Regions from separate parts of the Aeribacillus sp. FSL W8-0870 genome, predicted to be linked through region 3. Evidence: predicted binding sites of a transcription regulator. Region 3 holds the regulator's gene; each other region holds the start of a gene.
The links. Region 3 encodes LexA, which represses DNA repair genes until DNA is damaged. Its sites were predicted from a motif close to CGAACATATGTTCG; they were not measured.
Positions count from the first base shown of each region.

Region 1: the regulator LexA is predicted to act here: its motif matches at 1,609-1,622, upstream of recA (recombinase RecA).
Region 2: the regulator LexA is predicted to act here: its motif matches at 1,921-1,934, upstream of NSU02_RS13105 (UV damage repair protein UvrX).

Region 1 covers NZ_CP150165.1:2,351,478-2,355,900, forward strand. The annotation lists gene rny (ribonuclease Y) at 1-244, opposite strand, end outside; gene recA (recombinase RecA) at 493-1,503, opposite strand; gene NSU02_RS11340 (competence/damage-inducible protein A) at 1,670-2,929, opposite strand; gene pgsA (CDP-diacylglycerol--glycerol-3-phosphate 3-phosphatidyltransferase) at 2,948-3,526, opposite strand; gene NSU02_RS11350 (RodZ domain-containing protein) at 3,581-4,423, opposite strand, start outside.
Region 2 covers NZ_CP150165.1:2,689,340-2,693,762, forward strand. The annotation lists gene NSU02_RS13100 (YolD-like family protein) at 241-570, opposite strand; gene NSU02_RS13105 (UV damage repair protein UvrX) at 609-1,865, opposite strand; gene NSU02_RS13110 (SDR family oxidoreductase) at 2,205-2,999, opposite strand; gene NSU02_RS13115 (MBL fold metallo-hydrolase) at 3,000-3,968, opposite strand; gene proC (pyrroline-5-carboxylate reductase) at 4,294-4,423, shown strand, end outside.
Region 3 covers NZ_CP150165.1:2,209,907-2,214,329, reverse strand. The annotation lists gene gdhA (NADP-specific glutamate dehydrogenase) at 319-1,698, opposite strand; gene lexA (transcriptional repressor LexA) at 2,028-2,651, opposite strand; gene NSU02_RS10700 (LysM peptidoglycan-binding domain-containing protein) at 2,810-3,124, shown strand; gene NSU02_RS10695 (recombinase family protein) at 3,143-3,793, shown strand; gene NSU02_RS10690 (DUF896 domain-containing protein) at 3,869-4,099, shown strand; gene tkt (transketolase) at 4,171-4,423, shown strand, end outside.

The DNA.
Region 1 (4,423 bases), 140 kb from region 3:
CATTTCTTCTTTCGCGAATTTCTTTTTCTACTTCCAAACGAAGCTTATGAATTTCATCCTTTGCTTCCAGAAGCGCTTCTTTTTTCGTTGCTTCAGCTTCACGCTTAGCATCTTCAAGAATTTGTTCCGCGGCGTTTTTTGCACCCGCTATTTTCGCTTCAGCAATGGATTTTCGAACAAAATAACCAACAACTGCACCGACGATTAGGCCAAGCAAAATGGAGATGATTTCAATGAGTTCCATTCTTTCACCTCCTCTTGCTATGAACTTGTCACAAAGAAAGTGTCGGCATTACACATTTACTCTCCCAATAACATTTTCCAAAAAAATATGTTAAATATATTGCAAAAATGAAAAAATATACATATCCATTTTAAATGTGGGAATAACCCTTGTCAAGTTTTCATCTTGTCGAACAAAGGATGGGGCTTTTTTTGATCAAAAAAATAAGACCGGCTACTCCGCCAGCCTTACGCTAAGATGTGCGTACATTATTCATCCAAAAGCTCGAACGTTTCCTGCCCCTCTTGCACAGGTTCATTCGTTTCAAGGCCATATGCCTTGCGAATTTCTTGCTGAATGGCATCGCGAATATCCGGATTTTCGCGCAAAAATTGCTTTGCATTTTCTCTTCCCTGTCCTAAACGCTCCTCTTGGTAAGAATACCACGAACCGCTTTTTTGTATAATATCCAATTCCGTTCCCAGGTCGATGATTTCTCCTTCTTTTGAAATCCCTTCCCCGTACATGATATCAACTTCTGCCGTTCTAAAAGGAGGCGCTACTTTGTTTTTGACAACTTTAATTTTCGTTTTGTTTCCTACCATATCATTTCCTTGTTTCAGCTGTTCAGCTCTGCGCACTTCAAGGCGGACAGATGAGTAAAATTTCAGCGCGCGTCCCCCTGGAGTTGTCTCGGGATTTCCGAACATGACGCCCACTTTTTCCCTTATTTGATTAATAAAAATCGCAATGGTTTTCGACTTGCTAATGGCTCCTGAAAGCTTCCGAAGCGCTTGTGACATAAGACGCGCCTGCAATCCGACATGCGCATCGCCCATTTCGCCTTCAATTTCCGCTTTTGGGACGAGTGCTGCGACCGAGTCAATGACAATGATGTCGACTGCACCGCTGCGAACGAGAGCTTCTGCAATCTCAAGAGCCTGCTCGCCGGTATCGGGCTGCGACAAAAGCAGTTCATCAATATTAACACCTAAATTTTGCGCATAGACAGGGTCGAGCGCATGTTCCGCATCGATGAACGCTGCTTGCCCGCCTAGAGCTTGAACTTCAGCAATGGCATGAAGGGCCACTGTCGTTTTACCGGAGCTTTCCGGTCCATATATTTCAATAATCCGACCTCGAGGATATCCGCCGACGCCAAGAGCTGCATCCAATGCCAGCGATCCGCTTGGAACTGTTGAAACTTTTCGCTCAGCCTGTTCTCCAAGCTTCATTATCGAACCTTTTCCGAATTGTTTTTCAATCTGTTTTAACGCCATTTCCAAGGCAGCTTGACGATCATGATTCAATACAATTTCCTCCTTAAAAAATTGATAGCTTCAAAATAAATATACCGTGTTTTTTCCTGTTTGCCAAGAAAAAAGGGAACATTTATTCGTTTTTTAATTTTCATTATATAAAAATTAAAAAACCGGATGAAGACACTCATAACCGGTTTTCCATTTCCTTTATTACATTCATTACATAGTAGCAGCCATAATTTGCCGTTCTGTGCCTGATCCCTTCCCGAGTACCGGAAAGATGAAGCTCAAAGACTGCCGTCGGCCGATCGTCGATTTGAATACCGATATAGACAGTCCCAACTTCTTTTCCTTCAGAAGGATCAGGTCCTGCCACTCCCGTAAAGCTGATGCCGATATTGCTGCCGGTCAATTTTTTTATATTTTCCGCCATTTCTTTCGCACATTCAGAGCTAACGGCTCCTTTTGTTTTCAACGTTTCTTCCGACACGCCAAGAACATGCTGCTTCACTTCGTTTGTATAGCAGACAATTCCTCCAAGCACAATATTCGAAGCGCCTGGAAAATGGGTCAGCTGTTCGGAAAAAAGACCGCCCGTCAAACTTTCTGCAGCCGAAATAGTATATTGCTTTTCTTTTAGAAGCTTCATAAGCTGCTCTTGGATCGAAGTTTCACCGTGTCCATAAAAATATCGGCCAACACGGCTTAAAATCTTTTTTTCTGTTTCGTCAATCAGCTTCAGCGCAGTCGACTCATCTTCATGTTTTGCTGTCAGGCGCAATGTTACTTCGCCGTCTTTTGCCAGCGGCGCGATGGTCGGATTTGTTTGCTGATCAATCAGATCCTCTATATCTGTTTCAAGCTGAGATTCGCCGATGCCAAAGAAACGAAGCACACGCGAGATGATTTTTTCTTTTAACCCGTAATGATATTGCAAAAACGGCACACCGTAGTTGATAAACATCGGCTTCATTTCTTTCGGAACACCCGGCATGAGCAAATATATAATTCCGTTCGCCTCTAACGCCATTCCTGGCGCCATTCCGTAATGATTTGGCAAAACAGTAGAACCTTCCAAAACTAATGCTTGTTTCCGATTGTTTTCCGACATTGTCCGTTTCGTCCGTTTAAAAAAATCCTCAATGTTTTTCATCGCCGCCTCGTCGATCACGAGACGTTTATTCAAAATACGTGCAATCGTTTCTTTCGTCAAATCATCTTTTGTCGGGCCGAGCCCGCCGGTAAAAATGATGCAATTCGACCGTTTTTTTGCCGTTTCGATCGCATGCTCTAGCCTCTCAGCATTGTCTCCAACGACCGTATGATAAAAAACATTAACACCTATTTCGGCAAGCTTTCTTGATATAAATTGGGCGTTTGTGTTGGCGATCTGTCCAAGCAACAGTTCTGAACCGACAGCAATAATTTCAGCATTTACATTCATACATTTTCCTCCACATGGTTATTTCGAATTGACAAACGCGTGTTTATTTTTCATGAAATAGTCCCATCCAGATAAAATGGTAAAAAAGAGCGCAACCCACAAAGCAATGTCTGCAAATGGAAACGAAATCCATTCAAAAGGTATATTATGTAAAAGCAAAGCGGAAATAGCCACAATCTGCGTCCATGTTTTTATTTTGCCGAGCATGTTAGCTGCTACGACTTCTCCTTCCCCAGCCAGAACTAAACGCAATCCGGTTACGGCAAATTCACGGCTGATGATCAGAATGACAATCCAAGACGGAGCAGCACCTATTTCCACCAATATGATGAGAGCAGAAGAAACGAGCAATTTATCGGCAAGAGGATCTAAAAACTTTCCTAAATTTGTCACAAGTCCAAGCTTGCGTGCATAATATCCATCAATCCAATCGGTCGTCGAAGCTAAAATAAAAATGAGGGCGCCAACGACATGATTGACAGGAATAACTACTTCACCGACCGACCAATTTCCCCAGTTAAAATCGCCAAGCATCACAATCATAAATATTGGAATTAGCATAATTCTTGATACAGTAATTCGATTTGGCAAATTCATTTTGTACCTCCACTAGCATAAAGTAAGAAAGAATAAGCCATCTCATACGATGACTTATTCATTCTTGTTATTTAAAATGATAATATCCTGCCGAACCATTTTATTCGGGTCCGTTTCATAAGAAACGGCTTCTCCATTCACTTGAATGGTCGTAAATCGAGCATCGCCTACAACGATTTTTGCTTCTTCTTCCGCTGTTACATCAACCGTTTTCTGCTCATTTTGTCGCATCATTCCTGCAAAAAACGATTTTCCTTTTCCGTTCTTCACTTCTATCCACGAATTCCCATTGGTTGAAATATCGATCACCAATTTGTCCGCATTGGACAATTCATATACGGTTTCTTTCCCTCTTACTTCTTTTACCGTCAATGTTTGCTTCGTTTCATTTTCGGCGTTCTCATCTTTTTTCTCCTCTTGTTCTGTTTCTTCAACCGAACGGTCTTTTTCATCGACAATATTATTTTGCTCTTTTTTCTCAGGCTCCACGCCAGAGGTTTCTATTTTGACGGATTTTGTATCGTCCTCCGTCTGAACGCCTTCATCTGTGCTTCCACGCTGGGAAAGCACCCAAACGATAATCGCCACCAAAATAATAACAGCGATGACGGCAAGCTTCGGCAACAGCTCTAAAAATTTGGAAGCCGGCTTTGGAAGCTCTTTATGCGTTTGAACGCGGGACAATTTCTCAGGTATCTCATCATATGTACTTGGTATTTCATTTTTATACTGTTCAAATAAAACATCCGGATCAAGGTCAACCGCTTCCGCGTATTGTTTAATAAACGCACGCACATAAAAATTCCCCGGCATGATCGAGTAGTTTCCTTCCTCAATGCCGATTAAATAGCGCTTTTGAATTTTAGTTATTTCCTGCAAGTCATCGAGTGAAATGTT
Region 2 (4,423 bases), 480 kb from region 3:
AATGTCACTTATTCACTAACGGGTGCTTTTTTAGTGAAAGAAAAATTAATTGATTTTAAGATTGAGATCATGTTTTAGTTATTCCATTATAGGACGCCGATGGTAGAGTAGCAAAAAGCCCAATTTCTCAAATTTTTAGAAATTGGGCTGTTAATTATCGTCATTTTCTAAGCGTTGTAAATCTGCATTTTCCTGACCTTACGCTACCCCTATTAAATTTGTATTTCTAATGCTGTTTTCTTAGTATTGCTCAATTTCAATAATATCTCCTAATTTTAAAACATGTTTTTTAGTCAAGTAATCAACAATTCGTAATTCTCTTTTTAGCTGATCGATATAATGAATATTGCCGACAAGCTTCTTTATTTCACCTTTTTGATAATAGGTGAATTGTAGAGTAATGTCCTCTTCCATAGCCTCACAGATAACTTCATTAAATTCTTCATATTTTTGTTCATCTAAAACCGGTTTTTCGACTTTATCTAAACTTTCATTGTATTCCCTTAGTAATTTCACATGCTCGGGCAGCATCATAGCTGTCCATTTTATGCTTCCACGATCCTGAATCATTGTTTATCCCATCCTTTGCTTTCTTTTCTTCATATTCGTTACGCATAATGCCCGCCGATCAGCTTGTTGCGGTGAAGACTCGTTCCTGCCTTCGTATACGAAACAGCGCGCAGCAGTGCATTGGAGCCGTGCTTGTTCCGAATCGCATCCATTACATATCCTAAACGATGCTCTTTTATGCGGTTCGGCCTAAACAAATCAAGCTGCATGCCGCTGTCTTTTTCCACGTTGGAAAGAGAGATGGAAATTTTTCTGACTGTCTTCCCCTCATAAAAACGATCAAACAGCAAAAGGCAGGCTCGATAAAGATCCATCGTAATATTTGTTGAGACATCCATCGTTTTTGAACGGTAAAATCCTCCTCCGCCTTCCTTTTGGCTGTAGCCGATTCCAAGGCTGATTGTTCTCCCCGCCATCCGGTGTTCCCTCGCTCTTTTTGCCACTTCCTCGCACATTTCTAAGATGACGCATTTCACCTCTTCGGGGTCCGGATAGTCGCGAAGCAATATTTGATTTTTTCCAAAACTGATTTGCCCCAGCATAATCGGAGAGCCTATGTCGGAAAGATCTATTCCCCATGCGTGGTAATAAAGCTGATTCCCCATGACGCCGAACTTCTTTTCAAGGAGCTCTAACGGATAATTTGCGAGCTGACCGACTGTAAAAATTCCCATTCGATTTAACGTTTTTTCAAGTCTTGCCCCAATCCCCCACATCTTACGCAACGGCTTGATGCTCCACAGCTTCGTTTTGACATCATCATACGTCCATTCCGCTATACCTTTCTTTTTCGCCTCCAAATCTAGACAAAGCTTCGCCATCAATATGTTTGGACCGATCCCAACCGCGCATGGGAGAGAAAATTCATTTCGTAAATCTTCCACAATTTTTTCGGCCAGACTATGCGCATCCCCCCAAAGTCTTTCTGTTCCATCCGCAGTAATAAAACATTCATCTACGCTGTAAACATGGATGTTTTCTTTCGGAACATAGCGGTTCAGCAGCCGAGTAATTTCAGCAGAAATCCGTAAATACGTCGCCATTTTCGGAGTGATGAGGCGGATGCGGGGGTCGTTTGGAATTTGAAATAAGCGGGATCCGGTTTGAATTCCGAAATCTTCCTTCAGTTTTGGTGAAGCGGCCAATACAATGCTTCCTGTCCGCTCTTTGTCCCCAACGATAGCAATGTGGGCTGTTAAAGGATCAAGCCCAAGTATGACCGCCGCACAGCTCGCATAAAAGCTTTTCATATCGATGCATAATATATGCCGGTTTGGAAACGATTCATAATTCATTCCATCATCCCCTCATGAGAATGTATGTTCGGTTTTATTTTATTTTTATTGTATGGGAATATACGTTCGATTTCAATGGGAATTTGCGCCATTTTTCGCGGTACAAAAGAAGCATAACAACGAAGTACGGCATCGAAAAACAGATATTAAGCTTGGAAAGCTTATTCAAAATACAGCCGCGTTTTTTAGAAGATTTAAGTTGGAGACAAATCGGTGAAAGAGCTGAATTTTTTGTCAAAATAAAAAGACGCTTGACGCGCCTTTTCAGAAGTGAGAGCGGAGATTTTAGCGAAAAGTCCGCCTTCAGCTTTCTGTTCATTTCCTGCATCATGCTCCCGGTCATTTTTGCCGAAACAAATTTCCGGCAACTTTTTCAAATAGGGAGGGCATAAGACGATAAACAAGCCCGCCAAGCTCCATCCAAACAGGCATATTAATTTCCCGTTTATTTGTCAGCATCACGCTCACGATTTTTTGTGCAACAGCTTCCGGATTAAGCATCCAGCGTTGGACGTTTTTCACATAATCCCCTGACGTATCGGCAAGATTGAAAAAATCCGTTTCAATTGGACCCGGATTGACAGATGTTACAAAAATCCCGCGGTCCGCCACTTCCATCCGCAAGCTGTTCGTAAAGCCTAAAACAGCATGTTTTGTAGCAGAATAGATGCTTGATTTCGGAGTAGCTATTTTGCCAGCCTGAGAGGCGACATTAATAATATGCCCTTCCCGTTGGGCCAGCATCTTCGGAAGAACCAGCTTTGTCGCAGCAATTAATCCGAACACATTTACTTTAAACATTTGCTGCATCTCTTCGAATGTTGCTTCCTCTGCATTTCGAAAAATACCAAAACCAGCATTATTGACTAAAACATCCACTCGGTCAAAATTCTCTGTGATGTCCGTAAATACTTCGGAAACTGCGTCAAGGTCACTGACATCCAGTTCGTAATATGTACAAGAAATAGAGTGAGAGGCTTGAAGCTCATCCGAAAGTTTCTTGAGACGATCCTTCCTCCTAGCCAGCAAAACTAAATGTCCACCGCTTTCTGCAACGATCCTTGCGATTTTTTCCCCGATCCCGCTCGATGCCCCCGTAATAACTACCAATCGATCTTTAAGCCGCGAATTCATTTATTTGTCACCTCTTCGTTGCGCGGAAAAAAGTAAAACGCCATTTTCTATTCTTTTGTTAATTTTTCCATATTGTTCTAAATAATCAAGCTGAGCAACAGTTTCTGATATAGCAAATAAAAGCTCTTGTTGATAAGCAGACGGAAAAAGAAGCTTGCAAAGAGCAAACACCGTCATTTCCTGTTTTTCTAAATGCTTTAATACGGTGAGCGCGCGTTCATGCTGTTTGTCTAAACGGTTCCGAATCAACAGGTGAGGATCGAAAAATTCATCTTTATGACCCGGAAAGACAACAGAAATCGGAATATGCAAAAGCTTTTTCAAAGATTCATTATATTGCAGCTGAGGTTTTGGACGCTCTTTTCCTTCATACGGCATTTCAAGAACAGGATTGGAGGAAATGGTTTTCAGCAAATGATCGCCGCCGATCATTCGGCAGTCTTCCTCATTGTACAAAACGATATGGCTTTGGGCATGTCCAGGAGTCTCAATGACTGTAAACCCAGGCATCCCGTCTATTTCATCTCCTTCTTGAATGGAGGAGGTCAGCGGATGATTGCGTGGATATAAGGAAAGATCAAGATGATCTAAGTGTGACTTAAACGACTCTGGGACGGCAAACTGCTTCAACAATTCTAAAAAAAATTCCTTTTGCCGATCAAAAAAACGCACATCATGAGAAAGCCAAGGAGCAAGCAAACGATGGCCCAAAACACGAAGATCGCCATCAAAAAAATCGAGCAAACCGATATGGTCAGGATGATGGTGGGTAAGAATGACTTGCTCAATATCCTCAGGCACAAGCCCTATTTCCTTCAGCTTATGTTCAAAAACTCTCCACGCTTCCTCCGTTTTCATCCCTGCATCCACTAATGTCAATGCGTCCCCTTTTACAACATACACGTTCACATCTTTAATCGGATAAGGTATAGGGATCGTTATTTTATAAATTGCATCTTTGCTGAACATTTTTGCAAACCGCCTTTAATTTTTTAATATAACTTATTTTACACATGATAAATCAATTTGTCATTTTATTCAAATAATTCATAAGTATACTTGACAAGCCGTAGGAACTGATAAAAAATTAATTCTACAACGCTTTTAGAATTTAAGGCAGGGAAACATTTCATCATACAAGCCTATCCAAAGCATGCGCTTCTGTTGCTTAACAGATGAATAGTAAAACGTTTTCTCGCTACCTTTCCAACTGAATCTCTTCTCTTTTAAACTAAGTTTATAGGGAAGAAGTTCAAAAGAAACATATAAAACAATCAGGAAGGAGTCTCTTTTTATGTACAAGTTTGGATTTATCGGAGCCGGATCTATGGCGGAAGCTATTATATCCGGATTGATCAACGGGAACAAGTGCCGGAGAGAAGAGATCGTTGTGACAAACCGTTCCAATGAAAAGCGGCTCGAGG
Region 3 (4,423 bases):
GTCTTTTTTATTTAAAAAGCAAGAGAGATAATCAATCCAGGCATCAGCGTAAAAAAATATGTAAGATAATCTGACATAAAACTTCAATTCTCTCATTGAATGGGATACACTGATAGGGAAAAATTTGATCCAATCGTGGAAATAAAGAAGAGTGAATTTGGATCGGTGTGATGTCAATTTCTATTCACTCAAGTTAAGATGGGGTATTATAGTGAGCATGATGAATCGCCAAAGCAGGGTAGGTAAAGCTTTAGCGATTATCATATATGTTTACTCACTATAAAGAATAAATGATGGAAATGACCATTTTTCTATCTTTTAAATGACTCCTTGTTCTACCATTGCATCAGCGACTTTTTTAAATCCTGCAATGTTAGCGCCGACGACAAGATTTCCGGAGCAGCCGTATTCATTTGCAGCGTTGACGCAATTTCGGTAAATGTTCTTCATGATATCACGTAATTTTGCGTCGACATCTTCAAAGCTCCAAGATAATCTTGCGCTGTTTTGAGCCATTTCTAATGCTGAAACAGCAACTCCGCCTGCGTTAGCAGCTTTTGCAGGTCCAAAAAGAATATTGTTTGATAAAAACACGTCGATCGCTTCTAATGTAGACGGCATGTTGGCGCCTTCTCCAACAGCTTTGAGTCCGTTGGAAACAAGGAGTTCAGCTGCTTTTTTATCGATTTCATTTTGAGTAGCGCATGGGAGGGCAATATCGCACGGAATGGACCAAATTCCGGAACAGCCTTCATAATATTCTGCATGAGGATGTTCATTTACATATTCTTTAATTCTTTTTCTTTCAACTTCTTTTAACCTTCTAACCGTTTCAAGATTAATTCCATTTTTATCAAAAATGTAGCCATCAGAGTCGCTGCATGCGACAACTTTTGCACCTAATTGTGTTGCTTTTTCAATCGCATATATGGCAACGTTCCCAGAACCAGAGACAACAACTGTGCTTCCTTTGAAGCTTAATCCATGGTCTTTAAGCATTTCTTCAACAAAATAAACAGTTCCATACCCTGTCGCTTCGGTTCTCGCTAGGCTTCCGCCGTAACCAATGCCTTTTCCGGTTAACACCCCAGCTTCAAATCCGCCGCGTATTCTTTTATATTGGCCAAACAAGTATCCGATCTCTCTTGCGCCAACTCCAATATCACCGGCAGGAACGTCAATATCTGGTCCAATATGTTTGTAAAGCTCTGTCATAAAGCTTTGTGTAAATCTCATAATTTCCCCATCTGATTTACCTTTCGGATCAAAATCAGATCCGCCTTTTCCTCCGCCGATCGGCTGCCCAGTCAATGAATTTTTGAAGATTTGTTCAAATCCTAAAAATTTAATAATGCTGGCGTTGACGGTCGGGTGAAAGCGCAAGCCTCCTTTATATGGCCCAATTGCACTATTATATTGCACTCTAAATCCGCGGTTTACACGCACTTTTCCTTCGTCATCCACCCATGGAACGCGAAAAATGATCAATCTTTCCGGCTCAACAATTCTTTCAAGTATTCCGTGTTTTATATATGTAGGATGTTGAGCAAATACAGGCACAAGCGAGTCAAATATTTCTTTTACAGCTTGAAGAAACTCAGGCTCATTCGGATTTTTTTCTTGCACGGATTGAAATACTTCATTGACATATTGCTTTGCATTTTCCAATTCACTTTGTTTCATAAGTAATTGATTCATAGCACCTCTCCTATACCTAAAATTTAAGCAGTTAGAAGAATTCAAACAATTCAGTAAATCATCCCGGCACTGGCTAAGGAAGCGAAATCTACAATAAAAAATTCTACAACAAAATAAATCAAAAAACAATGACTGTTGAGAATTGTTGCATAATAGCTTTGCATGCAGGCGCGGAGAAGGCGCCTGAAATTTGTTTCATTGAATCTAGCTTGTCTGCATACATATTGATTAGAAAACATTTTTAAAAATTTAACATCGCTAAGAGAGGGAATTTTGAAAATTTTATAAAAAGAAAAAGGATGCCTCACCTGTTTTGAGACATCGAATATTCAGTGTATGGAGCGGTATAGCCCGATCACTTTTCCGAGTATTGTCACATTTTTTAAAATAATCGGTTCCATTGTTGGGTTTTCCGGCTGAAGCCGTATAAAGTCTTTTTCTTTGAAAAACCTTTTTACGGTCGCTTCATTGTCGTCTGTGAGCGCGACAACGATGTCGCCGTTATTGGCTGTTTGCTGCTGTCTGACAATAACTAAATCTCCGTCCAGAATGCCTGCTTCGATCATGCTTTCTCCGACTACTTCAAGCATGAAAAGTTGATCATCACCTGATGCAATATGATTCGGAAGCGGAAAATATTCTTCGATGTTTTCAACGGCAGTGATCGGAATACCAGCCGTCACTTTTCCTATGACCGGCACGTTGATCACATTGTTTGTTAGAAGGTGGCTGCCATCATCGTCCAAAATTTCAATGGCTCTCGGCTTTGTGGGGTCTCTTCTAATCAGTCCTTTGCTCTCAAGCTTTGCTAAATGCCCGTGAACAGTTGAACTGGAGGCAAGACCGACCGCTTCGCCGATTTCTCTTACAGAGGGAGGGTATCCTTTCTTTTTTACTTCCTCCTTAATGAAGTTCAAAATATCTTGTTGTCTCTTAGATAATTTTGTTGACATGTCAAGCACCTCAGTCATATCAATTTGTGTCGATTATAGCATGATTTTTCCAAAAAAGCAAACGTAAGTTCGAATATTTGCTTGACAGAAACATGTGTTCCCTTTTATACTTAAAAACAAAAAACCGAACAAATATTCTGTTTCAGGGGCGGTTCTAAATGGATAAATTATCATGGTCTTACATCGTTTCTTTTTTCCTTGTCATCATGGCGGCAGTTTTGGCGATTTCGTATACTGGAGAAAGGGAAGAGCTCGATCATTATTTGGAGGTTCAAGTGAAGGAAGGGGACAGTTTGTGGAAAATCGCTGATGAATATAAAGAATATGACAATATGTCTCATTCAGAGTTTGTTAAATGGGTTCAGGAGCGAAACAATCTCCAAAGCCTTGTTGTAAAACCGGGGGAAACAATCGTCATTCCGATTGAAAAAAATAAATACTACAATGCTGAATATTTGGCAAACAAAGAATAACCGCAAGGAGCATTTAACATGAGAGCAGTCGTTTATGCAAGAGTCAGCACTGAAAAAGATGAGCAGGAAACATCTTTGAAAAGACAGAAGGACGAGCTGTTAAAGCTCGCAGCTGAAAACGGTATGGAAGTTGTTGAAGTGATAGAAGAAAAAGCGAGCGGGTATGATGTTGATCGTGAAGGGGTTTTTCAACTGCTGGAATTGATTGAGGAGAAAGAAATTGAAGCGGTATTAATACAGGATGAAACAAGAATTGGCAGAGGGAATGCCAAAATCGCCATTGTCCATTCCATTTTGAAACAAGGTGTGAAAATTTTCACCGCTGCCCATCGCGGGGAGATGGAACTGTCTGAATCAGACACGATGGTGCTTGAAATCATAGGAATTGTCGAAGAATATCAACGAAAAATTCATAATTTGAAAATAAAGCGGGGAATGTTGAGAGCTATACAAAATGGGTACAGGCCTGAAAAAAATTTAAAGAATAGAAATTCTTCCTATAAAAGAGAGCGAAAAGAAGTTCCGATCGAGGAGATTGACCGATTGCGGAAAAACGGCCTGACATTTTCAGAAATAGCGGCAACATTAAGAGGATTCGGCTATGACGTTTCAAAAGCTACTGTCCATCGCAGATATCAACAATTTTTGTCAGAAAAAGGAGAATCATAGCAATAATTGTTGTCATTAGTGGTCGCATTTAGTATGATAAAAGAGCGCGGCAAAAATATACAAGGGGTTCAGCTTATGATTTCAAAAGAAAAACTTAACCGTATTAATGAACTATCTAAAAAGTCTAAGTCAGAAGGATTGACGCAAGAGGAAAAGCTTGAGCAGCAGCAATTAAGGCAGGAATATTTAGAGTCGTTTCGTCGGGATTTTCAAAACACCTTAAAAAATGTTACAGTGATTGATCCGAAAGGTAATGATGTTACACCGGAAAAATTGAAAAAATTTAAAAATAAAAGGCTGCATTAACGGATGGGTGTTGCCTTATTGCAACAATAAAGATAAGATTATAAACTGAAAATACAGATGAGAGGATGATAATGGTGACTCATTCCATTCAAGATTTATCCATCATGACGATTCGAACATTATCCATTGACGCGATTGAAAAGGCGAATTCCGGACATCCTGGAATGCCAATGGGCGCCGCACCAATGGCTTATGCGCTGTGGACGAAATTTATGAACATTAACCCTGAAAACCCTAATTGGTTTAATCGAGATCGCTTTGTTTTATCTGCCGGACATGGGTCGATGCTGCTTTACAGCTTGCTTCATTTATCGGGTTATGATC